Regions from separate parts of the Dryocola baronae genome, predicted to be linked through region 3. Evidence: predicted binding sites of a transcription regulator. Region 3 holds the regulator's gene; each other region holds the start of a gene.

Region 1 (10,733 bases), 3.8 Mb from region 3:
ACGCCAGCCGAAGGCACGCTGCAGCTCGTTGCTGAACCGCTCGTCGCTCCAGCCTTCCACCTCTGCTTGCGCATCCTGCGGATGGCACCAGACCAGCGAGCAGCGCCCGTCGGACATCGGCAGCATCGCCAGCGGGCCGTGCTGGGTGAAGCGTTCGAACGCCCGACCGTTGTGCGGCAGCGCCGTGGTGACGTTGGCGATAACGGCTATTTGCTGATAATCCTCTTTTTGCCAGACGATCCCGCACTGCGCGGCCAGGCGCGAACGAGAGCCGTCTGCCGCGACCAGCAGCCTGCCGTCCAGAATCGTGCCGCTGTCAAGAGTGACGCTTACGCCCTCGGCCGAACGGGTAAACGAGGCTACGCGCTCGGGGCAATGCAGCGTCACGCCGGGCGCTTTACGCAGGAGGGCAAACAGGCGCTGCCCGACATCATGCAGCTCTACGACCTGCCCTAACGCGCCGATTTGATAGTCTTCCGCCTCGAGCGTCACGAATCCGGCATGGCCGCGATCGCTGACGTGAACGGAAGTAATCGCCGTCGCGCAGGATGATATCGCAGGCCAGACGCCGATATGGGTGAGCTGCTGGCAGGTGCCCTGCGCCAGTGCGATGGCGCGGGCGTCAAAGCCCGGATGCTGGGTGGAATCTGGCGCGGTCGCCTCGACCAGATGCACCGGCAGCTTGCCGCCGGTCATGTGTGAGATAGCCAGCGCAAGCGTTGCGCCGGTCATGCCGCCGCCGACGATGATCACGCTCATAGCTGACGCGCCGCCGCCATCAGGGCTTCGATTTCATCGGCGGATTTCACTACGCCTGCCGTCAGATTTTCGTTGCCGTCGGCGGTGATGAGGATGTCGTCTTCAATACGGATACCGATGCCGCGGTACTGCGCGGGCACGTCGGCATCCGGCGCGATATACAGGCCCGGCTCGACGGTGATAACCATGCCCGGCTCAAGCACGCGGGAACGGTCCTGCCCATAGGCACCGACGTCGTGAACGTCCAGCCCCAGCCAGTGGCTCAGGCCGTGCATAAAGAACGGACGGTGCGCGTTGTCGGCAATCAGCGGATCCACTTCGCCCTTCAGGATGCCAAGCTTCACAAGCTCGGTAACCATAATACGCACCACCTCGCCGGTGACTTCCTGCATCGAGGTGCCGGGGCGGTAAAGCTTGAGCGCGGTTTCTAAGGATTCAAGAACGATGTCATAAATAGCCCGCTGCGGCGCGGTAAACCTGCCGTTCACCGGGAAGGTGCGCGTTATATCGCCCGCGTAGCCTTTGTATTCGCACCCGGCGTCAATGAGCACCAGGTCGCCGTCGCGCATTGCGCTTTCGTTTTCCGTGTAATGCAGGATGCAGCCGTTTTCACCGCTGCCAACGATAGTGTTATAGGAAGGAAAGCGCGCGCCGTGGCGGCTAAACTCGTGCAGGATTTCGCCTTCAAGCTGGTATTCGAACATACCGGGGCGGCATTTTTCCATGGCGCGGGTATGGGCCAGCGCGGTGATTTCCCCGGCGCGGCGCATGACGGCGATTTCTTCTTCAGACTTGAACAGGCGCTGCTCGTGAACCCACGGACGCCAGTCGGTCAGCGTTGCAGGCGCGGATAAATTCTGACGCGAGCCGCGGCGCAGCTTATCTAATGCAGCAAAGACGATGCTGTCTGCATAATTATATTCGCCCTGGGCGTGGTAGACGACGTCCAGGCCGTTCAGCAGCTGGTGCAGCTGTTGTCCGATTTCGGAGAAGGCCAGGGCGCGGTCGACGCCCAGCTTTTCGGGTGCCGCTTCCTGACCAAGACGGCGGCCAAACCAGATCTCTGCGGTTTTGTCGCGCAGGCGGTTAAACAGCACGCTGTGGTTGTGGGTTTCGTCGCTTTTAATCAGCACCAGCACCGCTTCCGGCTCGTTGAAGCCGGTGAAGTACCAGAAATCGCTGTTCTGGCGGTACGGGTATTCGCTGTCCGCGCTGCGGGTAGCCTCGGGAGCCGCAAAAATTAGCGCGGCGCTGGCCGGGGCCATTTTCGCCAGTAGCGCCTGGCGGCGACGAAGAAATTCCTGCTGTGTCATCACACCTCCTGAAGCTTATTTTTCTTAGTGGAGCGTTGGCTTGCGCACTTCTGGCGCGGTTGGCTGCGGACGAGTAAAGGTGTCGTGGCACAGCAGTGCTGCAACGCGCACGTACTCGATAATCTCCTCCAGCGACATTTCCAGCTCTTCCTGATCTTCGTCTTCGTCATAGCCTAGCTGGGCAATGTTGCGCAGATCGTCGATGGCTTCGCCCGTTTCGCCGGTCACCTTATCAAGCTTAGGCTGGGTTACGCCGAGGCCAAGCAGGAAGTGGTTCACCCAGCCTGCCAGCGCGTCCGCACGGTCAAACACCGTGGTGTCGTCGCCGTCCGGCAGATAGAGCTGGAACAGGAAGCCGTCGTCTTCCAGCGCATCGCCCGTTGCGCCATGCATTTCGCGCAGGGAATCGGCGAGGTTCTGGCTGAAGGCCAGGCCTTCGTTTGTCAGGTCATGCAGCAGCGGCTGCCAGCTGGTGTCTTTGTTGCCACCGCATAGCATGCCGCTGATTAAGCCGTGCATTTCCGCAGGGGTCAGCCCCACGCCCTGTTGGTTCAAAAGTTGGCTTACGGCGTCGTAGCCTGGCATAGCGTTCTGTATAGACATGCATTCGTCATCGTTGGCAGGGATAGTTCATGTTATGCTACCACCAGGGACTCCGAGGCACCAGAAAAGGGCTTGTATCTTCATAACGGGGTAGCTATAGTGACGCCCCTTTCGTGGCCTGGAACAGGTTGCGACAGGCAGGCGAGTTAACAGCAGGAAGGTGGCATGTCTGCACAACCAGTCGATATCCAAATTTTCGGTCGTTCATTGCGCGTGAATTGTCCGCCTGAACAACAGGATGCGTTGAATCAGGCCGCGGTTGAGCTAGATCAGCGGTTGCAAGATTTAAAAGTTCGCACTAGAGTCACAAATACTGAGCAGTTAGTTTTCATCGCAGCGCTGAACATTTGCTACGAGTTAGCTCAGGAAAAATCGAAAACCCGTGATTACGCTGCCAACATGGAGCAGCGCATCAAAATGTTACAGCAGACCATTGAACAGGCGTTACTTGAGCAAGGTCGCATAACAGATAGACAGGGTCCAAATTTTGAATAACGCTTCGCAGTTGTCTATGGTAGAGTAACTGTGAAGTCCAAATTTCTCTGAGATGTTTGCAAGCGGGCCAGTCCCCTGAGCCGATATTTCATACCACAAGAATGTGGTGCTCCACCGTCGGTGAGCATGCTCGGTTCGTCCGAGAAGCCTTAAGACAGTGACGCTACATTCACCTTGAACCAAGGGTTCAAGGGTTACAGCCTGCGGCGGCATCTCGGAGATTCCCTCTTTCTACCTGGTCATCACGTATGACAGCCATTTCCCAAGCACTACCTTCTTCGGTTTCTACACTTCGCACTGAAATTCGTCAGACCATCCGGCAGCGTCGCCGAGCTCTTACCGATACACAACAACAAACCTTTGCCGAACAGGCCGCTTCACGCATGCTGGCGTATCCGCCGGTGGTGAAAGCCTCCACGGTTGCGGTATTTTTGTCGTTTGACGGCGAGCTGGATACGCGCCCGCTGATCCACGCTTTGTGGCAGGCCGGGAAGTCCGTTTACCTGCCGGTGCTTCACCCGTTTACCAGGGGCAGCCTGCTGTTTCTGCGCTACGACCGCGACAGCCATCTGGTGATGAATCGTCTGAAAATCTTTGAACCGAAGCTCGACGTGCGCAACGTTCTGCCGCTGGACGGGCTGGACGTACTGATTACGCCGCTGGTCGCCTTTGATGAACAGGGGCAGCGTCTGGGAATGGGCGGTGGGTTCTACGACAGGACATTACAGAACTGGCGACAGCATGGCCTGTGGCCGGTAGGCCTGGCCCACGATTGCCAGCGGGTGCCGACGTTACCAGCCGAAGAGTGGGATATTCCGCTGCCCGCGGTGGTGACGCCGTCAAAGATTTGGGAGTGGTAAAAACGGTGGATGGCGCGTTCGCTTATCCACCTTACACGTAAGTTGTTGTTGGTCGGGTAAGCTTAGCGCCCCCTGACATTCAGCCTGGTAGTAGGTCGGATAAGCGCAGCGCCATCCGACATTTCAAAATAGCTTAGTAAAGCAGACGCGCGCGGATAGTCCCCGGAATCGCCTTCATTGATTTCAGCGCCGCTTCGGCAACGTCTTCCTCAGCATCGATATCAATTACTACGTAGCCCATATGCGGCGTCGTTTGCAGGAACTGCGCGGCGATGTTGATCCCCTGCTCGGCAAAAATCTGGTTCAGCGCGGTCAGGATGCCCGGGCGGTTTTCGTGGATGTGCAGCAGACGGCTGGTGGTGCCGCCGTGCAGCGGCAGGGAAACTTCCGGGAAGTTTACCGCAGACAGCGTTGAGCCGTTGTCGGAGTACTTCGCCAGCTTGCCCGCCACTTCCAGGCCGATGTTTTCCTGCGCTTCCTGGGTAGAACCGCCGATGTGCGGCGTCAGGATCACGTTATCAAATTCGCACAGCGGGGAGGTGAACGGATCGCTGTTGGTCGCAGGCTCGGTTGGGAATACGTCGATTGCCGCCCCTGCCAGATGCTTACGTGCCAGCGCATCGCACAGCGCCGGGATATCAACCACCGTGCCGCGCGCGTCGTTGATCAGCAGCGAGCCGGGCTTCATCAGCGCCAGCTCGTTCGCGCCAATCATGTTTTTGGTAGAAGCGTTTTCCGGCACGTGCAGGCTGACCACGTCGCTCATATTGAGCAGGTCGGACAGGTGCTGAACCTGCGTCGCGTTGCCCAGCGGCAGCTTGTTTTCGATATCGTAGAAGTAAACGTGCATGCCCAGCGCTTCCGCAAGGATCCCTAGCTGAGTGCCAATGTGGCCGTAGCCGATAATACCGAGTTTTTTACCGCGCGCTTCATACGAGCCGACGGCCAGCTTGTTCCACACGCCGCGGTGCGCCTTGGCGTTCGCTTCCGGAATGCCGCGCAGCAGCAGAAGCAGCTGGCCGATAACCAGCTCCGCAACGGAACGGGTGTTGGAGAAAGGTGCGTTGAACACCGGCACGCCGCGTTTTGCCGCAGCGTCAAGGTCAACCTGGTTGGTGCCGATACAGAAGCAGCCGACGGCGACCAGTTTCTCCGCCGAAGCGAGGATATCTGCCGTCAGGTTGGTACGGGAACGCAAGCCGATGAAATGGGCATCACGAATGGCTTCTTTCAGCGCGTCGCTGTCCAGCGCGCCTTTGTGATACTCGATGTTGGTATAGCCTGCCGCGCGAAGGTTCTCGACCGCTTTCTGGTGTACGCCTTCCACCAGCAGGAATTTAATTTTGTCTTTCTCCAGTGATACTTTTGCCATTTCCCGACCCTGTTTATCTGTTCTGTGTATAAGTTACCCTTCTGTCAAAATATCAAAATTTACGCCTGGGGCAATATAAACGATTGCGCGCAAGCGGGGGCGGAAGGCGCGAAAAAACGGGGAGTCAGAACAAAATGCTGGCTGGGATTGAGAAGCAGGAATGAATCACAGGTGCTTTACAGGAATGTGACATATGTCACCAAAATTACCGTTAAAATAATTTGTCATTTTTTATACGGCTTTTTGGGGCGCACAAGACGCCCCGGTCAGATCATTTAACGATGGTTTTCACGCCGTCAGCGGTGCCGATCAGCGCGACGTCCGCGCCACGGTTGGCAAACAGGCCGACGGTTACCACGCCCGGCAGGCCGTTGATCGCATTTTCCAGCGCGATCGGGTCGATGATGCTCAGGCCATAAACGTCCAGGATAATGTTGCCGTTATCGGTCACGACGCCCTGACGGTATTCCGGACGGCCACCCAGCTTCACCAGTTCGCGAGCCACGCAGCTGCGCGCCATCGGAATCACTTCAACCGGCAGCGGGAAGTTACCGAGGATATCAACCTGCTTGGACGCATCCGCGATGCAGATAAACTTGTCCGCCACCGAGGCAATGATCTTTTCGCGAGTCAGCGCCGCGCCGCCGCCTTTGATCATCTGCATCTGCCAGTTGATCTCGTCCGCGCCGTCAACGTAGATGCCGAGGGAATCCACTTCATTGAGATCGAACACGGTGATGCCGAGGCTTTTCAGTTTGGCGGTGGAAGCGTCGGAGCTGGATACCGCGCCATCAATCTGGTGTTTGATGGTGCCCAGAGCATCAATAAAGTGTGCGGCGGTAGAGCCGGTGCCCACGCCAACAATGGTGCCCGGCTGCACGTACTGGAGTGCTGCCCATCCGACTGCTTTTTTCAGTTCATCCTGCGTCATGGTTAATTGCCTGTGCTGTGAAAACTGACGCGCATTATAGAGCAAGCCCACGGGGAAAGTCCCCGAGAATGGCCGAACTCATCCGATCTTTGTGGATTTGGTCTGGATTGGTCACAAATTTATGTCATAGTGCTGGCATAACGAAAACAGGAGTTAGCAACAACAATGAAACGCCCGGACTACAGAACGCTACAGGCGCTGGATGCAGTGATACGTGAACGAGGATTTGAGCGCGCGGCGCAGAAGCTGTGCATCACTCAGTCAGCGGTTTCACAGCGCATCAAGCAGCTGGAAAATATGTTCGGCCAGCCATTGTTGGTGCGCACCGTGCCACCGCGTCCTACCGAGCAGGGGCAGAAGCTGCTCGCCCTGCTGCGCCAGGTTGAGCTGCTTGAAGAGGAGTGGCTGGGCGACGAGCAAACCGGCTCCACCCCGCTGCTGCTGTCGCTGGCCGTCAACGCCGACAGTCTGGCAACCTGGCTGCTGCCCGCGCTGGCTCCCGTGCTGGCCGACTCCCCTATCCGCCTGAATTTGCAGGTCGAAGACGAAACCCGCACCCAGGAACGCCTACGTCGTGGCGAAGTGGTTGGCGCGGTTTCGATTCAACCGCAGCCGCTGCCGAGCTGCCTGGTCGATCGCCTGGGCGCGCTGGACTATCTGTTCGTCGGCTCGAAGGATTTTGCCGCACGCTACTTCCCGAACGGCGTGACGCGCTCGGCGCTGCTTAAAGCCCCAGCGGTCGCCTTTGACCATCTGGACGATATGCACCAGGCCTTCTTACAGCAGAATTTCGACCTGTCGCCGGGCAGCGTGCCGTGCCACATCGTTAACTCGTCGGAAGCCTTCGTACAGCTGGCGCGTCAGGGCACCACCTGCTGCATGATCCCGCACCTGCAAATTGAAAGAGAGCTGAACAGCGGCGAGCTTATTGACCTGACGCCGGGGCTGATGCAGCGCCGTATGCTGTACTGGCACCGGTTCGCGCCAGAAAGCCGCATGATGCGCAACGTCACGGACGCGCTGTTGGAGTATGGACACCGGGTCCTGCGCCAGGACGCCGAATAGCAAAAAGCCCGCTCATCGTAGCGGGCTTTTTTGTCGGATGGCGCTAACGCTTATCCGACCTACGGGTGACGCATTTGTCGGGCGGCTTTGTCGTACGACGCTAATGCTTATCCGACCTACGGATAACGCATTTGTAGGGTGGATAAGCGTAAGCGCCATCCACCAATTGCTAACTACTGCTGCGCCGGCTGGCTCTGATTGCGTTCCAGCTCGAACACCACGTCTACCTGATCGTCAAACTGGATGGTCTGCTGATCGTAGGTATCGTCGGCGGAAACCGGCGCTGCGGCATCGGCTTTCATCATCCGCACCATCGGCGCTGGCTGGTAGTTTGAAACGTGGTAGCGCACGCTGTAAACCGGCCCCAGCTTGCTGTTGAAGCCTTCGGCTAACAGCTTCGCCTGACGGCTTGCGTCGTCGATGGCAGCTTTACGCGCCTTGTCTTTGTACTCTTCCGGATGCGCAACGCCCAGCGACACGGAACGAATTTCGTTCAGGCCAGACTTCAGCGCGCCGTCGAGCAGCTCGTTCATTTTGTCGAGCTTGCGCAGCGTCACTTCAACCTGACGCACGGCGCGGTAGCCTTTCAGCTGGGTTTTGCCGTCTTTCAGGTACTCATATTCCGGCTGGGTACGCAGGTTGGCAGCGTTGATGTCTTTCTTCTCAACGCCGCTTTGCTGCAGGAAGGTCAGGTACTGTGCAACGCGGTCGTCAGCCTGTTTCTTAGCCGAGGCCGCGTCTTTAGCAGAGACGTTAACTTCGATGGCGAGCGTTGCGATATCAGGAACGGCGTCAACGCTTGCGGTACCGGACGTGACAACATGCGGACCATTAGGCAGTTCGTCTGCCAGCGCCGGAACCGAGCCAAATCCTACTAAAGCGGCTAATGCCAGGGTTTTAAACTTCACTGTAATTTCTCCATGCTATGTTCCACTGTCATCACGTTACGAAAACGCGGTCGTTTGGCAGCAAGCATAGCCTGGTTCAGCACGTTGTCTATCGGATTTAGGCTAATTAGCGCACCAGCGCCGCGATGTGCTGCACCCCGTCCCACGCCAGCTGCGAGGCGATAAACCACATCACCAGGCCGACCAGACCGTTGATAATGCGCTGTGCTTTCGCGGTACGTAAACGCGGGGCCAGCCAGGCGGCCAGGATCGCCAGCCCGTAGAACCACAGGATTGACGCGCTCACCGTGCCCAGCGCGAACCAGCGCTTCGGATCGTCGGCCAGCTGTCCGCCCAGGCTCCCCAGCACCACAAAGGTATCGAGGTAAACGTGCGGATTAAGCCAGGTGACGGCGAGCATGGTCGCGATGATTCTCCAGCGCCCCTGCTTCATCACCTCCGCCGACGCCAGCTCCACGCTGCTGCTCATCGCGGTGCGCAGCGCGCCCCAGCCGTACCACAGCAGAAACGCCACGCCGCCCCAGGTGACGATAGCCAGCAGCCACGGCGACTGCATCAGAATGGCGCTGCCGCCGAAAATTCCGCCGCAGATCAGCACCACGTCGCTCAGCGCGCACAGCGTGGCAATCATCAAATGGTACTGGCGGCGAATGCCCTGGTTCATCACAAACGCGTTTTGCGGGCCCAGCGGAAGGATCATGGCCGCACCCAGTGCAAGCCCTTGAAAATAGTAAGATAACACGATGATTCGCTCTTCTTTGTTAAGCAATTGAAGAGGAGTGTAAGACGGAAAAATTATTAGAGGAAATGGATAATTTTAATGGTTAATAAGTACGACTAATAAGAACAGGGCCAGCCGAAGCTGGCCTGCGGGGATTATTCCTGAGTCGCTTCTTTGACGCGTTTGAAATTCACGTCCATCTGCGGATAAGGAATGCTGATGCCGGCCGCATCGAACTCTTTCTTAACGCGTTCGAGCACGTCCCAGTAGACGTTTTGCAGGTCGCCGCTGTTGCTCCAGACGCGCACCACAAAGTTCACCGAAGACGCACCCAGCTCGTTCAAGCGCACCGTCATTTCACGATCTTTCAGGATGCGCTCATCGCTATTGATGATGTTGGTCAGGATCTCTTTAACCTGGTCGATGTCCGCGTCGTAGGCCACGCCGATGATAAATTCGTTACGGCGAACCGGCTCGCGGGAGAAGTTGATAATGTTGCCAGCGATGATTTTACCGTTTGGCACCACGACGATTTTGCCGTCTGCGGTACGCAGCGTGGTGGAGAAAATCTGCACGCTAAGCACGGTGCCTGCGATACCTCCAAGGTCAACATACTCACCCGCGCGGAACGGACGGAAGGTCACCAGCAGCACGCCTGCCGCAAGGTTGGACAGCGACCCCTGCAGCGCCAAACCGATAGCCAAACCGGCGGCACCCAGCACGGCGATAACCGATGCGGTCTGCACGCCCACGCGGCCCAGGGCAGCAATCAGCGTGAAGGCAATAATCCCATAACGCACCAGCGCGGACAGGAAGTCTGCGACCGTGGCGTCAATGTGACGCGCGCGCATCACGCGGTTAAGCGCGCCGGAAACCATTCGCGCGACGATCATCCCGACGATGATGATGGCGATGGCCGCCACAATATTAACCGCATAGCTCAGCAGCAACGCCTGGTTGCGCACCAGCCAGCCCCCGGCATTATTGATACTGTCTACTACGTTGAGATCTTCCATTCAACTTTCCTTATGCTTACCCAAAACGTGCCCGAACGGGCAAAAATGAACCATCCCAAAGAGAAGGGCCTGTTATTAAAGGGTAAACAAAAAAGCCCGCCTCCGCCAGGAAGCGGCGGTTTAAGCGCGCGGCAATAAAAAAGGCCGCTGGTTTCAGCGGCCAAGGGTGGTGATGGAATCGTTTAAATGGCGTGGGTAAAGGTGCGGGAAATCACGTCCTGCTGCTGCTCGCGGGTCAGCGCGTTAAACCGCACCGCGTAGCCGGAAACGCGAATGGTTAACGTCGGGTAATTCTCCGGGTGTTCGATGGCGTCGAGCAGCATTTCGCGGTTCATGACGTTGACGTTCAGGTGCTGCCCGCCTTCGGTCTGCACGTCGTGATGGAAATAGCCGTCAAGCAGGCCGACCAGGTTGAGCTGGCGAACCCCGTCGTTTTTGCCAAGCGCGGCGGGAACGATGGAGAAGGTGTAGGAGATCCCGTCTTTCGCATAGCTGAACGGCAGCTTGGCGACCGACGTCAGCGACGCTACCGCACCTTTGGTGTCCCGCCCGTGCATCGGGTTTGCGCCCGGCGCAAACGGCATTCCCGCACGTCGGCCGTCCGGCGTGTTGCCGGTTTTCTTCCCATACACCACGTTTGAGGTAATGGTAAGGATCGACTGGGTCGGCACCGCGTTGCGGTAGGTTGGC
Region 2 (10,733 bases), 1.4 Mb from region 3:
CTTTGTTGTTACGAACCAGGGCCACCGAAAGCCCATGCCCTACATCCAGCATGACAATTTCCCATCCTGACCCGCCATTTTTATTTAAAGTGCGCGTCGTAACGAGCAGTAAGGCTATTGCTAATACGGCCACCGACGCGGCTGAAGTGCGCCACCAGGCCATACGGTAAATCACAATGGCGACCCAGCCCGTTAGGCTAAGTAACTGGAATCTTTGATCGACCTCTTGCCAGCCGCCGGGGATGAGATCCAATACCCTGAATAGCTGTGCCAACAGCGCATCAACTATCTTCCACCACGTTTCTCCAAGCCAGTGTATACCCGTGAACATCAATCCGGCCAACAGGAGAGGCGTAACGATGAAGGAAACAAACGGCACGGCCACAAGATTGGCTGCCAGCGCGTTAACGCTGATACCGTGAAAAATAAAAATCTGTAATGGCATGAGAAGCAAGGTGATACCAATCTGCAAATGTAACAAACCCGTTGGATAACGATAATACCAGGGCCACTGGACTACACCTCGAGGCAGCGGCATCCATTGGTACCAGAATATCAGCGAGGCTACGGCTAGCGCTGAAAGCCAGAAGCTGTCTGAAAGTACCGTCAAAGGGTCAAAAGACAGTATTCCCGTCACACAGGCGAGCCACACTTCCCAGCCGGTCCACTGTCTTCCTTGGATCCTCAAGCTTAGCCAGATAGCGAGTGCCAGTATTGCCCTCACCGCGGGAGGATTACAGCCCGCAAGCCAGGTATAGACACCCGCCGTCAACAGGCTTGCAATGAGCGGCATTCGAAAACTGATACGATGGGCGGGCAACGCAAGCTGAAATAGCCTAGCCATTAGCCATCCAATACCTGCCGCAAGAGAGATATGTAAACCGGAGATAGCCATCAGGTGTGCCGTTCCGGTTTTCCTCAAAATATCTTTGGCTTCGCTGGTGATATTACTTCGCTCGCCGAACGCCAGCGCCTCGATAATTCCCCCCCACGGCAAGGATTGTGTGTTCTTCTGAACAGCGTCCATCCACCTTGCGCGCAACGAGCATTGCTCGCTTAGCTGCTTTGCCTCAATCACCCGACCACGAAGCGGTAGATGCTGCGCCAGGGCGTAGCGCTGGCTATCAAAACCTCCCTCATTGAGCTGGCCGTGAACGGGCTGAAGGCGCAGTTTCATCTGCCATTTTTGACCAGAGCAAACGGGCCCAGGTAAGTAGACGTTTCGCAGTACAACTCCTGCAGGAGGAAATAAATAAACTTCCGGCCCCTTTAATAGCCTTAGCTCATGATTCTTTTCGCCGTCGGTCCTGACAATGACTACGTCGGCGGTGACCGGTTTTTGTAGCCAAACTTCAAAAGGTGCGAGGCTTTCTCTGCCCGCAAGCAACCCCCAGCAGAGGCTTAGCAACATTATTGCCGGATAGCGAAGAACCTGTTTACCTGGAGCGAGAAGACATAGCGCAACGGCCAGGAGCATTATGATGCCCGACAGACTGGGAATATCCGCCAGCCAAACCAGCGGCAATATCCCAGCGATAATGCAGATACAAAGCGCAGGAAAAGAAATCACAGCAACCTCCTTGTTGGAGGAAGTGTGACGGGCCGGAATAGGCGTGTCAGCACAAAATAATGAAGCTTTAGAGAAGGTTTCCAACACTTCTCAAACATGGGACATCGTTACATAACGCTCTGCGAGGTCTGCCGCAAATCCAAATCTCAGGCATAAAAAAACGGCACCCGTAGGTACCGTTTTTGGCGTTTAAATCCGTGGACTCAATTGCCGTAAATATTGGCGCGGTCACGTAGCTCTTTGCCTGGTTTAAAGTGAGGAACGTATTTACCTTCCAGATCCACTTTATCGCCAGTCTTAGGGTTACGTCCGGTGCGAGGAGCGCGATAGTGTAAGGAGAAACTGCCGAAACCCCGGATTTCAATACGCTCGCCAAGGGCAAGAGTAGAGGCCATATGTTCCAACATCTCTTTCACTGCATCTTCCACTGCTTTAGCAGGGATATGAGATTGCTGGGTTGCAAGTCTTTCAATCAATTCTGACTTGGTCATGATTCCTCCGGTTTCCTTTCAGGAAAATTAGCTTACAGCTATCAATCGAACAAGGGCGGCCGTAGCCGCCCTGATTTAGCGCTCGGACGATTACTCGCCTTTAGCTGCTTTGAATGCTTCAGCCATTGCGTTAGAGAAGTTGCCTTCTTCCTGTTTGTTGTTAACAGTCGCAATTGCATCTTTCTCGTCAGCTTCGTCTTTAGCACGAACAGACAGGCTCACAACACGGTTTTTACGATCAACGCCGGTGAATTTAGCTTCAACGTCGTCGCCTACGTTCAGAACCAGAGTTGCATCTTCAACGCGGTCACGGGAAGCTTCAGAAGCACGCAGGTAGCCTTCTACGCCATCTGCTAATTCAACTGTAGCACCTTTCGCGTCAACTGCCGTTACTTTACCAGTAACGATAGTACCTTTCTTGTTCAGCGCAACGTAGTTGTTGAACGGATCTTCTGCGAGTTGTTTAACACCCAGGGAGATACGTTCGCGCTCTGCGTCAACCTGCAGAACCACAGCTGCGATTTCGTCGCCTTTTTTGTATTCACGTACTGCTTCTTCGCCTGCAACGTTCCAGGAGATGTCAGACAGGTGAACCAGGCCGTCGATGCCGCCGTCCAGGCCGATGAAGATACCGAAGTCAGTGATAGACTTGATTTTACCTTCAACGCGGTCGCCTTTGTTGTGGGTCTCAGCGAACTGCTGCCATGGGTTGTTTTTGCACTGTTTCAGGCCCAGGGAGATACGACGACGTTCTTCGTCGATATCCAGAACCATAACTTCCACTACGTCACCAACGTTAACAACTTTGGATGGGTGGATGTTTTTGTTGGTCCAGTCCATTTCGGAAACGTGCACCAGGCCTTCAACGCCTTCTTCGATTTCAACGAAGCAGCCGTAGTCAGTCAGGTTGGTCACGCGGCCAGTCAGACGAGTACCTTCTGGGTAACGCTTAGCGATAGCTACCCATGGATCTTCGCCCAGCTGTTTCAGGCCCAGGGAAACACGAGTACGCTCACGGTCGAATTTCAGCACTTTAACAGTGATTTCGTCGCCAACGTTCACGATTTCGCTTGGATGCTTAACGCGTTTCCATGCCATGTCAGTGATGTGCAGCAGGCCATCAACGCCGCCCAGATCAACGAATGCACCGTAGTCAGTAAGGTTCTTAACGATACCTTTAACTTCCATGCCTTCCTGCAGGTTTTCCAGCAGCTGATCACGTTCTGCGCTGTTTTCAGATTCGATAACAGCACGGCGAGAAACAACAACGTTGTTACGTTTCTGGTCAAGCTTGATTACTTTGAATTCAAGCTCTTTGCCTTCGAGGTGCAGAGTGTCGCGAACCGGACGAACGTCAACCAGGGAGCCTGGCAGGAACGCGCGAATACCGTTCAGCTCAACAGTGAAGCCACCTTTAACTTTGCCGTTGATAACACCGACCACAGTCTCAGCTTCTTCGTAAGCTTTTTCCAGCGTGATCCAAGCTTCGTGACGCTTAGCTTTCTCACGGGACAGCAGAGTTTCGCCGAAGCCATCTTCAACTGCGTCCAGAGCAACATCAACTTCGTCGCCTACCTGGATTTCCAGTTCGCCAGCAGCGTTTTTGAATTGCTCAGCCGGAATGGCAGACTCAGATTTCAGACCGGCGTCAACCAGTACTACGTCTTTGTCGATAGCAACTACAACGCCACGAACGATGGAACCCGGACGGGTTTCGATTGTTTTCAGGGATTCTTCAAAGAGTTGAGCGAAAGATTCAGTCATGTTGTTAATCTTCAAGGTTCTTTAGTTTAACGTCCATTTAGCGTCCCGCCGAATGGGGTTGTTTCACATACCCCGCCATTGGCTCCATGCCGACAGGGTTCTTGTTACAGGGGGCAAATTTTACCCGATCTGTAGTGATATCGCCATGGCAATATCATGACAAATATGACAAAAAACACGCCATCACTTATTCGGATAGCGTTAAGAAGCTAACACTTCTTGGGCGTAGGCCAGTGCGCGCTCGATAACTTCGTCTATCGACATGCTGGTGGAATCCAGCACTAAAGCGTCTGCCGCAGGGACCAACGGTGCTACGGGCCGGTTACGATCGCGATCGTCGCGCTCTTTTATTTCGGCCAAAAGCCGCTCAAAGTTAACACTAAAGCCCTTTTCCTGCAACTGTAGCATACGCCTGTGAGCACGCTCTTCGGAGGATGCGTCAAGGAATATTTTTACCGGCGCATCCGGGAATACCACCGTTCCCATGTCTCGGCCATCGGCGATTAAGCCGGGCGCTTCACGGAAGGCACGCTGGCGGCGCAGTAAAGCTTCGCGGACGCGAGGAAATGCCGCGATTTGCGATGCCGCATTCGCCACTTCCTGGGTGCGGATTTCACCGCTGACATCTTCGCCTTCCAGAATCACTTCCAGATTGCCGTTTGTGGAAACAAACCGCACGTCAAGGTGCGCAGCCAGAGGAACCAGCGCCTCTTCCGATGCGACATCAACCTGATGATGCAGCGCGGCTAAAGCCAGCACGCGATAGATTGCGCCGGAGTCGAGCAGATGCCACTGCAATGCTTCCGCCATTGCCTTACACAGCGTGCCCTTACCTGCGCCGCTTGGGCCATCAATTGTTATTACCGGGGCGGGTGCCGTCATCTTTCTCTCCTTCTCGCTGGGTCGCGGGGCCTAAAACGTGAACGCCGCGCATTATACGCCGCAACCGGCCGGACCGTTATCTTTCCGGCTAAATATCCTGGGGAAACAGGCTGAGTGTAGAAGATTTGCGCAACATCGTTGTAAGGAAACGTAGGCAGATGAGAAAACCGCATCGAATGATGCGGTTAGCAGGAATTTAAGCGAGAGTACTGATACGAGCGAGCTGCTCGAAATAGTCCGGGAAGGTTTTCGCCGTACATTTGGGGTCGAGAATAGTTACCGGGGTGTCAGACAATGCCACTAGAGAAAAACACATCGCCATGCGGTGATCGTTATAGGTACCAATTTCAGCGTTCTGTAGCTTAACGGGCGGCGTAACGGAGATGTAATCCTCCCCCTCTTCAACAACGGCACCGACTTTACGCAGCTCGGTTGCCATCGCCGACAGGCGGTCGGTTTCTTTTACGCGCCAGTTGTAGATATTGCGTAACGTGGTAGTGCCTTTTGCGAAAAGAGCCGCCGTTGCGATGGTCATTGCCGCGTCGGGAATATGGTTCATATCCATATCGATTGCGTTGAGCTCGCCGCGTTCACAAGAGATAAAATCGTCTCCCCAGGTGATTTTAGCGCCCATTTTTTCCAGCACATCGGCAAAACGAATATCGCCCTGCACGCTATTACGGCCGATACCGGTCACTTTCACCGTGCCCCCTTTAATTGCGCCAGCGGCAAGGAAATAGGACGCTGAGGAAGCATCACCTTCAACCAGGTATGCGCCAGGAGACTGATAGTTCTGGCCGCCGCGAATAACGAAGCTACGATAGTCACGGTTTTCAACGCTAACGCCGAAGGTTGCCATCAGGTGCAGCGTAATATCGATGTAGGGCTTGGATACCAGCTCACCTTTGATAGTGATTTCTGTGTCGTTCGCCGCCAACGGGGCGGTCATCAGGAGGGCCGTCAGGAATTGGCTCGATACGCTGCCGTCTACCGCAACTTTTCCACCGGTAAAACCGCCGCATAAACGTAACGGCGGATAGTTTTCTTCTTCAAGATATTCAATTTGCGCGCCGCCTTGGCGAAGAGCATCGACCAGATGGCCAATCGGGCGCTCTTTCATACGCGGCTCGCCGGTTAGCACGATATTGTTATTACCAAGACATAAGGCTGCGGCCAGCGGGCGCATTGCCGTGCCCGCATTACCCAGGAATAGCTCGAGATCGCCGGATGCCACCAGCGGGCCGCCCACGCCGGTTACTTTGCAGCGTGTGCGATCTTCTGAAAGTGAATAGCTGACGCCCAAAGCTTTCAGCGCGTTAAGCATGTGACGAACATCATCGCTGTCCAGCAGGTTGGTCAGTTCAGTCGTGCCTTTTGCCAATGCAGCCAGCAGCAAAGCACGGTTAGAGACGCTTTTAGAGCCAGGAAGATTAATGGTGCCGTCGACGAGCGCGATGGGTTGTAACGTCAGGGATTCCAACATGGGGAAGATACTCTCAAATCAAACAGAAAATACCCCGCAGGTTCGACCCGCGGGGAGAATAGCTACGTGCGACAGATTACCCGTGGCGACGTTCGAAGTTAACCATAAAGTCAGTCAGCGCTTGAACGCCTTCCAGCGGCATGGCGTTGTAGATTGAAGCGCGCATTCCGCCTACCACCCGGTGGCCTTTCAGAGCGTGCAAACCGGCAGCAAAAGATTCTTCCAGGAAGAGTTTATCCAGGCCGCTGTCTGCCAGCTGGAACGGCACGTTCATGCGGGAACGGTTAGCCGGGGCGACATCATTGCGGTAGAAATCGCTGCTATCAATCACGCCATAAAGCAGGTCTGCTTTTGCCTGGTTGATTTTGTCCATTGCCGCTACGCCACCCTGCTCTTTCAGCCATTTGAACACCAGGCCTGAGAGATACCAGGCGAAGGTCGGCGGCGTGTTAAACATAGAGTCGTTATCGTTTAGCACCGTGTAATCGATAATCGACGGACAAGACTGATGGGCTTTACCAAGCAGATCCTCGCGCACGATAACGATCGTAAGGCCTGCTGGGCCAATGTTTTTCTGCGCGCCAGCGTAGATCACGCCAAAGCGGCTCACGTCTAACGGCTGGGACAAAATAGTTGAAGAAAAGTCTGCCGTAACCACCGCCTTGCCGAAATCAGGCGTTTCATGGATAGCGATGCCGTCGATAGTTTCGTTCGGACAATAGTGCAGATAGGCGCTTTCTTCGGACACCTGCCATTCGCTCATTGGGCGGATAGCACGCAGGCCGTCAACGGTGATTTTTGCATCAAAGACGTTTGGCGTGAGGTATTTATGCGCTTCTTTTACCGCGCTGTTAGCCCAGTAGCCGCCGTCAACATAGTCCGCGGTTTTCTTGTCGCCAAGCAGGTTTAAAGGAATACCGGCAAACTGGCCGCGGCCACCGCCGTGGCAGAATAAAACTTTATAGTTCGAGGGGATTTGCAGCAGATCGCGAAAATCCTTTTCAGCCTCTTCGGCTACCTGAATAAACTCTTTGCTACGGTGGCTAATCTCCATAACGGAGGTGCCTAAGCCATTCCAGTCGCAAAGTTCGTGCTGCGCGCGACGAAGCACTTCAGCCGGCAGCATCGCTGGACCGGAACTAAAATTGTAAACCTGAGTCATTTCCCCTCACCCTGCTTGTAGCAATAAGTTTTTATGCGTCATCGGTTTTATCACTCACTTGCGGAGCCTGCAATGGTTAATCCGGCATGGTGCGGGAATGTGCGCAAAATCACACAATACAATTCACCAGCTAGCCGAAGAAATACACTATTTACCCCCATCAGGTGACGCGGGTAGCGGTACAGGCCTTAATCCAGACGTGGTGATCGCAGCGCGGACACGCGGCTTTTTCACCCGCGTTGAAGGTGACGACTTCGCTGCAGTGAATGCACGCGTAGTCAGCGTCTTCAGGTGCTCGCACGACTCGCTCAGTGCAAGGTTCGGGCAAGATCGACAGGCCGGGCTTAACGAGATGATCGGGAAAGAAGTAAACGCTTATTTGCCCGTTCGTTTCGAGAATGGCCAACCGCACCTGGCCTAAGTGCTCAACACCCCGCAGGCGCAGTTCCATAAAGAATTCGAATTCGGTCATGTTCTGGGACTGCATTTTCTCCCAGGCAAACTCCCCTTCTTCTATTATTACCGCAGGTTTGCCCTCAAGAAGCTTTTCAAGCTTCTCACTGTGGCTCATCAACCACATGACCAGACGATAAAGGCAGGCAAGCGTAATAAACACTACGAAAACCGGCAGCATTGGCACATCGTGATAGAACGCAACGTCCCCCGCAGCCGAACCGAGGGTAAGGATGATCAGCACTTCAAAGAGTGACATTTGGCGTACGCCGCGTCGCCCGGTAATTTTCAGAAATAGAAATACCAATATAAAGGTGTAAAGGCTGCGAACAGCGACTTCCCACAAAAAATCCGGCGGCATTTCGTCGAACGCCATACGTTGTAAATCGAAGGTCTTCATTTTCTCCACCATAACAGTATGTTACTGAGCGTAAGCATAGCCTGTTATGCTAGCTTCGCCTGCATAATGCTGACGATAGCGTCGGCCTGTTAAAACCCGTATCATTGCGCGCTTTGCGTACGACAAAAGTGAACTCTCATGACTCAAACCTTTATTCCTGGCAAAGATGCCGCACTGGAAGATTCCATCGCTCGCTTCCAAAAACAGCTCACCGATCTCGGCTTTAATATAGAAGAAGCTTCCTGGCTGAACCCGGTCCCTAACGTTTGGTCGGTTCATATTCGTGATAAAGACAGCGCGCTTTGCTTCACCAACGGTAAAGGCGCCACCAAAAAAGCAGCGTTAGCCTCGGCGCTGGGTGAGTATTTCGAACGTCTTTCCACCAACTATTTCTTTGCTGATTTCTGGCTGGGGAAAACCATCGCCAACGGCCCGTTCGTGCATTATCCGAATGAGAAATGGTTCCCGATCCCTGAAGACGAACAGCTGCCTGCTGGCATTCTCGACGATCGCCTGCGCGCGTTTTACGATCCGGAAAACGAACTGACCGCCGGTATGCTTATCGACCTGCAGTCCGGTAACGAAGAACGCGGTATCTGCGCGCTACCGTTTACCCGCCAGTCCGACCTTCAGACCGTCTATATACCGATGAACATCATTGGCAACCTTTACGTTTCTAACGGCATGTCCGCCGGGAATACCGCCAACGAAGCCCGTGTTCAGGGACTGTCCGAAGTGTTCGAACGACACATCAAAAACCGTATCATTGCTGAAAGCATCAGCCTGCCGGAGATTCCGCAGGAAGTGTTGGCGCGTTATCCGGGCGTTGTGGAGTCTATCGCCAAGCTCGAAGCAGAAGGTTTCCCTATCTTTGCTTACGACGGTTCGCTCGGCGGCAAGCATCCGGTTATCTGCGTTGTGCTGTTCAACCCCGCGAACGGCACCTGCTTCGCTTCCTTCGGCGCGCACCCTGACTTCGGCGTGGCGCTTGAGCGTACCGTTACCGAACTGCTGCAGGGCCGTGGCCTGAAAGACCTGGATGTCTTTACCCCGCCGACCTTTGACGATGAAGAAGTTGCGGAACACGCTAACCTTGAAACCCACTTCATCGATTCAAGCGGCCTGATCTCATGGGATATGTTCAAGCAGGACGCGGACTACCCGTTCGTTGACTGGAGCTTCTCCGGCAGCACAGAAGAAGAGTTCGCTACGCTGATGGCTATCTTCAACGCGGAAGACCAGGAAGTGTATATCGCGGATTACCAGCACCTGGACGTCTACGCCTGCCGCATCATCGTTCCGGGCATGTCTGACATCTATCCTGCTGAAGACCTGCTGCTCGCCAACAACAATATGGGCTATCACCTGCGTGAAACCATTCTTGCTTTACCCGGCAGCGAATGGGAAAAAGAGGACTATCTGGATCTGATCTCCCAGCTTGATGAAGAAGGCCACGATGATTTTACCCGCGTGCGTGAGCTGCTTGGCCTGGCAACAGGCAAAGACAACGGCTGGTATACGCTGCGGATTGGCGAATTGAAGGCAATGCTAGCGCTGGCCGGTGGCGACCTTGACCAGGCGCTGATCTGGACCGAATGGACCATGGAGTTCAACGCCTCCATCTTTAGCGCTGAGCGTGCAAACTACTACCGCTGCCTCCAGACCCTGCTGTTACTGGCGCTGGAAGAAGATCGCCAGCCGCTGCAATACCTGAACGCGTTTGTTCGTATGTATGGTGCCGAAACCGTGGAAGCAGCAAGTGCAGCGCTTAGCGGCGAATCTGCTTTCTACGGCCTTCAGGCGGTAGATAGCGATCTTAAGGCTTTCCCGGCGCACCAGGCCCTGTTAGCCGCTTACGAAAAATTACAACGCGCTAAAGCGCGTTTCTGGGAAGTTAACTAACTGATACTTTTCAGAGGATGCGCGAATAGCGCGGCTTGAGCTATATTAAGGGGCAATTTTAATTGCCCCTTGTTTTTATTACGGTCAAAATAATTCCATATGTAGCCAATCAGTTAAATGCCAGTGAAATATTTGGGGATTAATCTATAAATATTGTTGCTATTATTTTGAATTACTCCGTTTTAATTAACCCAGGAAAGGAGCGAAGCGACTAAAATTCAAATTACCTTATAATATTTAAACTTTATTTTTATTGGGATAATCAGTAACTTAGGTTGAAAAACAGGTAATCACCTGCTTTTTTCAGGTCTATAAGCTTGGCGAGATATGATCCATATCAATTTTTACTCTATAATGCTTTGTTAGTATCTCCTCGCCGAATAAATAAGAGAGAGTTAGTGTGAAAGCTGACAACCCTTTTGATCTATTACTTCCACCAGCCATGGCAAAAGTTGCCGAAGATGCTGGCGTCTATAAAGCAACGAAACACCCGCTAACCACGTTTTATTTAGCGATCACCGCGGGTATGTTCATCTCGATTGCCTTTGTCTTTTACATCACCGCCACGACCGGTACCTCAACGATTCCGTTTGGTATCGCGAAACTAATTGGCGGAACCTGCTTCT
Region 3 (10,733 bases):
TGGTCACCAGACCGAGCACCACGCACATCACGAAGACCACCGCGTACAGGCCGTTTGCGGTTTGCAGCGCCGCGTGCGGGCCGCTGTGGGCAACGATCGGGCCGGTCACCACGAAGGTCAGCATGGTGCCGATGGTGCCGCAGGTCAGCACGAAGTTAACCAGCTTCGGCGAGGCGATTTTGGTTTGCAGAGAGCCAAGCGTAATGATGGTGGTGTAAATCGCGCTGGAGAAGAAGCCCAGGGCCAGGATAAACCACGCCAGGTGTGCAGGTTCGCCGGTGTTGAACAGATACATCAGCACGGTTGCCGCGCCCGCGAGCACCATCAGAATGCGCTGCAGATCGAAGAAACGCAGCACGAAGCTGAATACCCACATCCCCACCATGTACGACATCCAGAAGTCACTGACCAGCTTGCCCGCGTCGTTGAGGTTCATGCCGATGCTTTTCGCATACTCAGGCACCCAGGAGATGAAGCCCAGCTGGCCAAGAATGTAGCAAAGCGCCGCGATGGACAGGAACAGCACGCCGATGCCCCATTTTTCTTTCGCGACGGGCGCAGTTTCGTCTTTCTTCGCGTGTTTGCCCAGCGCCGGGAATTCGCAGCCCAGGGTCAGCAGGAAGATGGCGACGTACACGAGGCCGATGCAGACGTAGACCCAGTACCAGTTGATGCTGCGCGCCAGCAGAATTGCGGCCACCATCGGGAAGATCATCCCGGCCATGCTGAAGAAGGAGTCGGTGAACAGCAGGCGTGAACCGCGCTGACGGCCTTCGTACATGTGGGTGATAAGGAAAGTACCGATCGACATGGTGATCCCGCTTACCAGACCCAGAACGAACATGGAGGCGGAGAAGATCATCAGGTTATGGCCCAGGATAAGCCCGGCTACGGCCAGCACCATCAGCAGGAATCCAAAACGCAGCTGGGTTTTCAGCGGCACGATTTCCATCAGCCAGGCGTTCAGGAAAATTGAGATCAGGATGCCCGCGTTCAGGAAGGTGAAGGTGTTACTCATGCTGGAAACCGGCAGTTGGAAGTACTCTGCGATGTTCCCCATCACCATCCCGGTGACAATCACCAACGCACCGGTCAGGGCGTAGGAGAAAAAGCTGATCCATAGCAGCTTGGTACGATTGCTGTTAGTCATATCTTGCCTGTGAATAGAAGTGTAAAGCGCGTTGACAGCGCTGTGGGCGAGTGAATTTTATCCGTGAATGTGATCGATTTAAACATTCATTGTAATTATGTTTGGATATTACCTTTCGTTTCATGAATCAGCTCACATATTTCAACCTGTAAAATAGATTCATTCATGCAAGTTATTGATTTCCCGAAAAGTAAAAAACGGTAAAGGGCTGGCGCAGTTAGCCCCTCCTCTTTACAATCTAGCAACTTGCTTCACTCACTGCCTTCGTAAGGAATTCCTGATGCTCAAATCGACTCTGGCGGCTGTTGCAGCTGTGTTCGCCATCTCGGCCATTTCTCCTGCTGCACTGGCGGCAAGCGGTGACCCCCATGTTCTTCTGACCACCTCCGCCGGTAATATTGAGCTTGAATTAAACAGTCAAAAAGCTCCCGTATCGGTGAAGAACTTCGTTGATTACGTCAACAGCGGCTTCTACAACAACACCACCTTCCACCGCGTGATCCCGGGCTTTATGATTCAGGGCGGCGGCTTTACGGAAGATATGAACCAGAAGCAGCCAAACCCACCGATTAAAAACGAAGCGGATAACGGCCTGCGTAACACCCGTGGCACCGTTTCTATGGCGCGCACCGCCGACAAAGACAGCGCGACCAGCCAGTTCTTTATCAACGTGGCGGACAACGCCTTCCTCGATCACGGCCAGCGCGACTTCGGCTATGCGGTATTTGGTAAAGTTGTGAAAGGCATGGACGTAGCGGACAAGATCTCCCAGGTTCAGTCCCACGACGTCGGCCCATACCAGAATGTTCCATCAAAACCGATAGTTATCCTCTCCGCGAAAGTCCTGCCATAATTTCCTGCGCGCGGGTTGTTGCAGCCCGCGCTCTGCCCGCTTCCCGGCAGCTGTGCAGAATGCTGCTTATACTTGTGGCAAAACAGTGACGCATTAAGGGAGGCGATATGGGCAAGAAACTCACCGAAAAGCAAAAAATCCGTCTGTGGGAACAGCTGCGTGGCCGTTCGTTTGAGGCCAGCTGCCGGCTCGACGTGCTTGAGCCTCACGCGCAGGATGAGCTTTTCGCAAAGCGAGCAGCGGCCATTGAGCTTGGCCCGCTGCACCGTGGCCTTCCGTGGCTGTGCTCCATCCATCAGCAGCTATTCCAGGATGCCTACGACTGGGCCGGTGAGCTGCGCGAGGTGGATATTTCGCGCGGCGACACCCGCTTCTGCCATTTCGAGTACATCGAAAACGAAGGCAACGATCTGATGCAGGAGCTGGAGGACGAGCATTATCTTGCCGAGCTGCCCAAAGCCGAGTTTATCGAGCGTCTGGCGCACTATTACTGCGAAATCAACGTCCTGCATCCGTTCTTTGTCGGCAGCGGCCGGGCGCAGCGCGTGTTCTTCGAACAGCTGGCGATTCACGCGGGCTACGTGCTGGACTGGAGCGTCGTCGATCCGCAGGCGTGGCAGGCGGCAAATCAGGCCGGCGCGCTGGGCGATCTGGCACCTCTTATTGAGATATTCACTAAAGTGGTGAGCGAAGCGCGGGAAAGCGAATAGAATAGCGCGGTTCTTTTTCTGCCGGAGCCGCCATGCTACTGCTTATCGACAACTACGATTCTTTCACCTGGAACCTGTACCAGTATTTTTGCGAGCTCGGGGCCGAAGTGGTGGTGAAGCGTAACGATGAAATCACGCTCGCGGATATCGCCGCCCTGGCCCCCGAGAAGCTGGTGATTTCGCCCGGTCCCTGCACGCCAACCGAGGCGGGGATTTCGCTGGCCGCAATCGAACGATTCGCCGGCCAACTGCCGATTCTGGGCGTTTGCCTCGGCCACCAGGCCATCGCGCAGGCTTTTGGCGCAACGATTATCCGCGCCGAAAAGGTCATGCACGGCAAAACCTCCGCCATTTCCCATAACGGCAGCGGCGTGTTCAGCGGCCTGAATAATCCGCTCACCGTTACGCGCTACCACTCGCTGCTTATCGATCCCGCGACCTTGCCCGACGGCTTTGAAGTCACGGCATGGACCGACAAAAACGAGATCATGGGGATTCGCCACCGCGAGTGGGATCTCGAAGGCGTGCAGTTCCATCCGGAAAGCATTCTGAGCGAACAGGGGCACCAGCTGCTGGGCAATTTCCTCAATCGTTGATTTCTTATTGCCATAAGATGCGTTTTTATGCATATTTCGTGATTATATTTTCATGAATGGCTACAGCATAAATACGGGATGGGGACTTAATGGCAACTGAACAATCAGCAATTACTCGCGCAACTTTCGATGAAGTGATTCTGCCGATTTATGCACCGGCCGAGTTTATCCCGGTGAAAGGAAAAGGCAGCCGCGTTTGGGATCAGCAGGGCAAGGAATACGTTGATTTCGCGGGCGGCATCGCGGTTACCGCCCTGGGGCACTGCCATCCTAAGCTTGTGGAAGCGCTGAAAACCCAGGGGGAAACGCTGTGGCACACCAGCAACGTTTTCACCAACGAACCCGCTCTGCGCCTGGGCCGCAGGCTGATTGACGCCACCTTTGCCGAGCGCGTCCTGTTTATGAACTCCGGCACCGAGGCCAACGAAACCGCCTTTAAGCTGGCGCGCTACTATGCGTCCACCCGCCACAGCCCGTATAAAACCAAGATTATCGCTTTCCATAACGCCTTCCACGGCCGCTCGCTGTTTACCGTTTCGGTGGGTGGACAGCCCAAGTATTCCGACGGCTTTGGCCCCAAGCCCGCCGACATCATCCACGTTCCGTTTAACGATCTTCACGCGGTGAAAGCCGTGATGGACGACCATACCTGTGCGGTCGTCGTGGAGCCTATTCAGGGCGAAGGTGGCGTCACCGCCGCTACGCCGGAATTCCTCAAGGGATTGCGCGCGCTGTGCGACGAGCACAAAGCGCTGCTGGTGTTCGACGAAGTGCAGTGCGGCATGGGCCGTATCGGCGAGCTGTTTGCCTACATGCACTACGGCGTGACGCCGGACATTCTGACCAGCGCCAAAGCCCTCGGCGGCGGATTCCCGGTAAGCGTCATGCTGACTACGCAGGAGATTGCTTCAGCTTTCCACGTCGGGACGCACGGTTCCACCTACGGCGGCAACCCGCTGGCCTGCGCGGTGGCGGGTGCGGCCTTTGATATCATCAATACGCCGGAAGTGCTGAAAGGCGTAACGGCAAAACGCGAAAAGTTCGTTGAGCATTTGCAGCAGATCGACAAAGAATACGACGTGTTCAGCGATATTCGCGGCATGGGCCTGCTGATTGGCGCGGAGCTTAAGCCGCAGTACAAGGGCCGCGCGCGTGAGTTCCTTTATGCAGCCGCACAGGAAGGCGTTATGGTGCTGAACGCGGGGCCGGACGTGATGCGCTTCGCGCCGTCGCTTATCGTTGAAGAGGCGGATATTGCCGAGGGTATGCAGCGTTTTGCGAGCGCCGTCGCGAAGATTGTTAAAGGGTAGATATTTGCGGAATTCGGTGGATGGCGCTGCCGCTTATCCACCCTACGAACGTCGCAAGCGTCTGCTGAGCCAAATGCCATGATGCGGGCGCTGACGCCATGCCACTGACGAAATGGTGTGCATGGTGTTGAGGTGCCCCAGAACCCGCTGTAAATGCTGTTCCATCGTGCTTAGCGGCCCGGTCGGCAGCGCCTCTGAATCCAGAATCACCGCGTCTTTCGTTTCCCCCGGTCCGTCATATTCCAGACGCTGCTGGCACCTTTGCAGCGCGACTTCACAGGCTTGCAGGTAGCGCTGCGCCAGGTCCGGCGTCAGCATATTGTGCTCGCGGGCAAGCGTCGTCATCGCGTTGATATGCTCGACGATAAACTGGCTGTGCGTCACCCATAGCTTCATGTCATCCAGATAGTGCGAGTTGAAGCCCGGCTCCTGCATCGCCTGGTTGAGCGAGTTAAACAACGCGTTGTGCGCCTGGTTGACCTTCATGCGCTGCCAGGCCAGCGGCGTCGGCTGCGGGTCGTGGCTTAGGATCAGCCGTATTGCTTCCTGGTCGGTTTCCAGCGCGTCGTGGGCGTTCTGGCGCAGCAGGCCGCTTTGCCACTGCGGCCACAGCCAGATCATGCCGCCAAAGGCAATCAGGCAGCCGAGCAGGGTATCGATCAGACGCGGCACGATGTATTGCTCGGCGCTAAGCGTAATCAGCTGCAGCGTGTATACCGCGGTGACGGTAAAGCCGATGGTGGCCCAGCCGTAGCTTTTGCGGATAAACAGGTAGCTCACCAGCGTAATGAGCAGCATCGCCACCAGCGTGTAGCTTTCCGGAACGTGGAAGTGGAGAGTGATCCCGGCAATCGTCAGGCCCGCCATGGTGCCCGCCGAACGGTGCAGAATCCGCACGCGCGTCGCGCCATAGCCGTTTTGCGTGACGAACATGATGGTCATCAGGATCCAGTAGGGCTTGGGCAGATGTAAAGATGCGCCCAGCAGGCTGGCGACGGTGAGCATGACGCCCAGCCGTGCGGCGTTGCGCAGCGCCGCCGATTTGAAGGAGAGATAGCTTTTTAGCGCGGGCCACAGCGGCAGGCGGCGCTGGCGATCTTCCATCAGATCGCGGACGTATAAAGGGCGCTGGGTGCGCAGCACGCGCGCGATACGGCTGAAGTGGTAGTGGCAGAATTGCCCGACCGGGTTGTCCGGGTTTTGGCGGGCGATTTTTTCCAGCGCCGCGATCTGTTTATCCATATCAAAGCGTCTGGGGTAGCGGTGATAAAGGATGTCGTCCGCCAGCACGCGCAGGCGAGACGCGATGGTTTGCGCGTTCCAGCGGATCACCGCTTCGGCGTGGCTTTGTTCAACGAGTTTCTGCACCTCTTCGGGCTGGTGCAGGCTGACGGAGATGTGCTCCTGGAGGTCGAGCGCCACCTGGAAAGCGCGCAGCAGGCGTTTGTAGCCGTTCTGCTGGTTAGCCGCCAGCATGTGCAGCTGCTGATAGCAGACGGTAATCAGATCGACGGCTTTTTGCTGGCGGGCCAGCAGCGGGGGCAGCGCCTTTTCCGGATCGGTGTGCTGCGTCAGCATGCCGTATTTTGCTTCGCAGTATTCGGCAAGCTGGCGGTAGAGCAGGCTCAGGGATTCGCGAAGCGGCTGCTCGCGCCACATCCAGAACCAGAACCAGTTAAAGACGCCGTACCAGATGGTGCCGGAAACATACAGCAGCATCGGTTTCCAGATAGGCATGTTCCCGGCCATGCTGAGGGTGAAGATCGCCGCAATCAGCGAGGCGGGGAGCAGGCGGGCGTGCAGGGCGCTGATTTCCGCGGTTACCCCGAGCATCAGCGCCATCACCATCAGAATTATGGGCAGCGGGATCGAGGTGTAGAGCAGAAGAAGCTGCATGATCAGGCTGCTGAGCGCAAACAGGCTGCCGCCGATAATCAGCCGCTTGAAGAAGCGTCGATGGGGGGTGTCCAGGCCAGCAATGTTGCAGCAGGCGGGAACTAACGAGAAAAGCAGGCCGTTTTGCAGGCTGCCCAGCACCAGGCCGACGGCCACGGGTAAACATAACACCAGCGTCTGACGCAGTGCGTAGTTAACCTCAGGATGATAAATAAGTCGGCGCCACATAGACTCGTCATACTTCAAGTTACAGGGGTGTTGGCTGCACTCACTCGCCCCGGTCACTTACTGGAGTAAGCTCCTGGGGACTCCCTCCCTTGCCGCCGACCTGTAACTCGAATTATTTAGAGCGGGCAAAGGGAGTTTTAGAGACAAAAAAGGCGTATTGCCGAAGCGATACGCCTTTTTGGAAACGGAAATTAACGAGTACCGTAAACGACGATCGTTTTACCGTGCGCGGAGATCAGATTTTGATCTTCCAGCATTTTCAGAATGCGGCCTACGGTTTCACGGGAGCAACCCACGATCTGACCGATTTCCTGGCGGGTGATTTTAATCTGCATACCGTCCGGGTGGGTCATGGCGTCTGGCTGTTTCGCAAGGTTCAGCAGCGTTTGAGCGATACGGCCGGTTACGTCGAGGAAGGCAAGGTTGCCCACTTTCTCTGACGTGACCTGCAGGCGACGGGCCATCTGGGAAGAGAGGCGCATCAGGATGTCTGGGTTAACCTGGATAAGCTGGCGGAATTTTTTATAGGAAATTTCAGCCACTTCGCACGCGGTTTTCGCGCGAACCCAGGCACTGCGCTCCTGGCCTTCTTCAAACAGGCCTAATTCACCGATGAAGTCACCCTGGTTCAGATAGGAGAGGATCATTTCCTTGCCCTCTTCATCTTTGATCAGCACGGCCACGGAGCCTTTGACGATGTAGTACAGCGTCTCTGCTTTTTCACCCTGGTGAATCAGCGTGCTCTTCGATGGATACTTATGAATGTGGCAATGGGACAAGAACCATTCGAGAGTCGGGTCTGTTTGCGGTTTGCCAAGCACCATGCGCGGTTATCCTCTGTTATAAACTGGCTACCAAAGACAGGATGCAAAACCTCCTGCCCGGCGTTGCAATCGTTAGAATATTTCCCACCTGGGGGAAATGGCCAGCAAGTCAATCTTGCCGCCTGTAATTAGTGATGTCCAATGCATACATACATCACGTCAATGTATCGAATGTAGCATCCGGATTGTTTTAGCATAGCTTTTGGCAAGTGTCTCCTATTGTCTCGTTTCAGCATGACGCAGGTCGCCTTCCGTTGCGACAATTGCTGCATCCGCGTACTCTGGAAGGAAATTTCTTAACAGGAGTAAGCAAAATGCAGGCACGAGTTAAATGGGTTGAGGGGTTAACTTTCCTGGGCGAATCGGCGTCGGGTCACCAGATCCTGATGGACGGAAATTCAGGCGATAAAGCACCCAGCCCGATGGAGATGGTCCTGATGTCGGTCGGCGGCTGTAGCGCCATTGATGTGGTGTCTATTTTGCAAAAAGGCCGCCATAACGTGACGGATTGCGAAGTGAAGCTGACCTCCGAGCGCCGCGAAGAAGCGCCGCGCCTGTTCACCCACATCAATCTGCATTTCATCGTGACCGGCAAAGATCTGAAGGACAATGCCGTGTCCCGCGCCGTCGACCTGTCGGCGGAGAAGTATTGCTCGGTGGCGTTGATGCTTGAGAAAGCCGCAAACATCACGCACAGCTATGAAGTGATTGAACTGTAATACGTGTCCTGGGCGGTATTTTGCCGCCCTAAACGACTTTTCTGCCTTCCGCCAGCCGTTGCACCAGCGGCGTCATTATCAGCTCCATTGCCAGCCCCATTTTGCCCCCCGGCACCACCAACGTATTGATGTGTGAAATGAAAGAGCCTTGCAGCATCGCCAGCAGGTACGGGAAGTCGATGTTATCCAGCCCGCGGAAGTGAATCACAACGAAGCTTTCGTCCAGCGACGGAATGCCGCGCGCGGCAAACGGGTTAGAGGTGTCTACCGTCGGGACGCGCTGGAAGTTGATATGGGTGCGGGAAAACTGCGGCGTAATAAAGTTGATGTAGTCATCCATCGATCTGACCACGGAATCCATCACCGCCTCCCGTGAATGGCCGCGTTCGCTGGTGTCGCGCACCAGCTTCTGAATCCACTCCAGGTTAACGATGGGCACCACGCCGACCAGCAAATCCACATAGTTGGCTACGTCGTGCTGCGGGGTGACCACACCGCCGTGCAGCCCTTCGTAAAACAGCACGTCTGTAGGTTCAGGCAGCGGCTGCCAGGGCGTGAAAGTCCCGGGGATTTGGTTCCACGGCACGGCTTCGTCATAGGTGTGGAGATACTTGCGGGATTTCCCCTGGCCGCTGCGCCCGTATTCGGCAAACGTCTGCTCGAGCAGCCCGAAGTCATTGGCCTCTGGCCCGAAATAGCTGATGTGACGGCCCAGGTCGCGCGCTTTACGAATCGCCATGTCCATTTCTGGGCGGGTATAGCGATGGAAGCTGTCGCCTTCGACTTCGGCGGCGCGCAGGTTGAGCTGTTGAAATATCTTACGAAACGCAAGGCTTGTGGTGGTCGTTCCTGCACCGCTGGAACCCGTGACGGCAATAACCGGATGTTTGGCTGACATAAGGCAACAACTCCATGGATATTCGAAGGGACTGTCACAGCGGGTGGATGGCGAATGCACGTATCCACCCGACGAAGGGCCTGAAGATGATTTTATTGCTTTAGATTAGCCGCGAAACTGCCCGCGAGGCATGATATTTACCGTCTCATGCAGCTCTGACCACACCAGCACCGCTTCGCCGCTTTGTAGCTGTCGCTTCACGTCGGCAACCTTCTGCGACAGCGAGCGCTCTTGTTCACCATAATCTGTACCTTCGCGTAATACAAAGGATTCGATGAGATTGTCGAGGGTCTCGGCGTCAATGTCTTGCCAGGGAATAATCATCTCAGTTGTCCAGATATCTTGTTAACCAGTCAGGGATACGCTGCTCGAGCCACATTTCCGGTTTGCGCAGCGTGCCGCCCACAAAGCCGACGTGTCCGCCGTGGCTTGTGAGCTGATATTCAATATTTGCGGGTAACGATGCTTTATCAGGAATGACGTGGTGATCCATAAAGGGATCGTCTTTGGCGTGGATGATGAGCGTCGGCTTGGCGATGTCCGGCAGCAGCGGCATGGCGCTGCACTGGCGATAATAGTCCAGCGCGTCGGCAAAGCCGTGGATTTTGGAGGTGATAAGATCGTCAAACTCGCGGATGCGGCGCACGCCCTTGAGCTGCCTTAAGTCCACCGGCAGCGTGCCGGGATAGCTGCGCAGCTTGCGCGCGGCGTTCTTTTTCAGCAGGTTGAGAAGATAGCGCTGGTAGAACCGCGAGAAGCCTTGCTCCATGTGATAGCAGCACTGCTCGAGCATCAGCGGCGCGGAGACAACGACGCCGGCTTTTAGGGTGCAGTCCGCTCCCTGTTTTGCCATCAGGCAGGCCAGCATGTTGCCCCCCAGCGAGAAGCCGACCGCCGCCGTTGGCACTTCGCCATAGCGCTGGTTCAGCCAGCTGAGGAAGTAGGTGCCGTCCTCGGTTTCGCCGGAGTGGTAGATGCGCTTCATGCGGTTTGGTACGCCGCTGCATCCCCGGAAGTGCATCACCACGCCCAGCCAGCCGCGATTCTGCGCGGCCTCGATCAGGCCGTGTGCGTAGGGGCTGTGCAGGCTGCCTTCCAGACCGTGAAAGACCACCAGGCGCGGCTTATGCGCCGCCAGGCGCGGGTCTTCGCTCCACGCGAGATCGACAAAATCCCCGTCCGGCATATCAAGACGCTGCCAGTGGGGCTTAAATTTGACTCGACGGCGGATAACACGCGGCAACATGGTTTGCAGGTGAGGGTTACTCATTCCGCGCATAGGGCGGAATTGCTGGCCGTCATCATGATTAAAATTCAATTCTGCAGGACTTGTCTGATCCATATCACACTGTTAGTTTCATTTAGTTTGCTAATCAATTCTTTGGGTGTGGAGCACCCCTTTCATGGAAACGCTTTTTTTCTCAATGCTCGGCTTTCTTTGGGTGGCAGCGATTACCCCTGGCCCCAATAATACGTTACTTACCTCATCAGGGGCTAATTACGGTTTTATCCGCAGCCTGCCGCTGATGATTGGCATCATGCTCGGCAT

The links. Region 3 encodes CRP, which controls carbon source genes, mostly activating them, when cyclic AMP is high. Its sites were predicted from a motif close to ATGTGANNNNNNTCACAT; they were not measured.
Region 1: the regulator CRP is predicted to act here: its motif matches at 5,587-5,604, upstream of serA (phosphoglycerate dehydrogenase).
Region 2: the regulator CRP is predicted to act here: its motif matches at 7,450-7,467, upstream of serC (3-phosphoserine/phosphohydroxythreonine transaminase).

The regions. Positions count from the first base shown of each region.
Region 1 is NZ_JBINNY010000001.1:831,081-841,813, reverse strand. Features, by position in the region: gene ubiH (2-octaprenyl-6-methoxyphenyl hydroxylase) at 1-759, opposite strand, end outside; gene pepP (Xaa-Pro aminopeptidase) at 756-2,072, opposite strand; gene ACSPHG_RS03890 (YecA/YgfB family protein) at 2,097-2,675, opposite strand; gene zapA (cell division protein ZapA) at 2,841-3,170, shown strand; RNA gene ssrS (6S RNA) at 3,212-3,395, shown strand; gene ACSPHG_RS03875 (5-formyltetrahydrofolate cyclo-ligase) at 3,419-4,030, shown strand; gene serA (phosphoglycerate dehydrogenase) at 4,164-5,402, opposite strand; gene rpiA (ribose-5-phosphate isomerase RpiA) at 5,674-6,333, opposite strand; gene argP (DNA-binding transcriptional regulator ArgP) at 6,499-7,398, shown strand; gene ACSPHG_RS03855 (oxidative stress defense protein) at 7,572-8,306, opposite strand; gene argO (arginine exporter ArgO) at 8,413-9,048, opposite strand; gene ACSPHG_RS03845 (small-conductance mechanosensitive channel MscS) at 9,183-10,043, opposite strand; gene pflB (formate C-acetyltransferase) at 10,226-10,733, opposite strand, start outside.
Region 2 is NZ_JBINNY010000001.1:3,222,802-3,233,534, forward strand. Features, by position in the region: gene ACSPHG_RS15395 (ComEC family protein) at 1-1,570, opposite strand, end outside; gene ihfB (integration host factor subunit beta) at 1,774-2,061, opposite strand; gene rpsA (30S ribosomal protein S1) at 2,152-3,825, opposite strand; gene cmk ((d)CMP kinase) at 4,027-4,707, opposite strand; gene aroA (3-phosphoshikimate 1-carboxyvinyltransferase) at 4,904-6,187, opposite strand; gene serC (3-phosphoserine/phosphohydroxythreonine transaminase) at 6,267-7,352, opposite strand; gene ACSPHG_RS15425 (DUF421 domain-containing protein) at 7,513-8,205, opposite strand; gene ycaO (30S ribosomal protein S12 methylthiotransferase accessory factor YcaO) at 8,344-10,107, shown strand; gene focA (formate transporter FocA) at 10,508-10,733, shown strand, end outside.
Region 3 is NZ_JBINNY010000001.1:4,631,091-4,641,823, reverse strand. Features, by position in the region: gene tsgA (MFS transporter TsgA) at 1-1,150, opposite strand, end outside; gene ppiA (peptidylprolyl isomerase A) at 1,431-2,003, shown strand; gene ACSPHG_RS22020 (putative adenosine monophosphate-protein transferase Fic) at 2,111-2,713, shown strand; gene pabA (aminodeoxychorismate synthase component 2) at 2,746-3,309, shown strand; gene argD (bifunctional acetylornithine/succinyldiaminopimelate transaminase) at 3,399-4,619, shown strand; gene ACSPHG_RS22005 (YccS/YhfK family putative transporter) at 4,662-6,743, opposite strand; gene crp (cAMP-activated global transcriptional regulator CRP) at 6,935-7,567, opposite strand; gene ACSPHG_RS21995 (OsmC family protein) at 7,882-8,286, shown strand; gene ACSPHG_RS21990 (phosphoribulokinase) at 8,315-9,184, opposite strand; gene ACSPHG_RS21985 (YheU family protein) at 9,290-9,508, opposite strand; gene ACSPHG_RS21980 (hydrolase) at 9,510-10,526, opposite strand; gene ACSPHG_RS21975 (LysE family translocator) at 10,588-10,733, shown strand, end outside.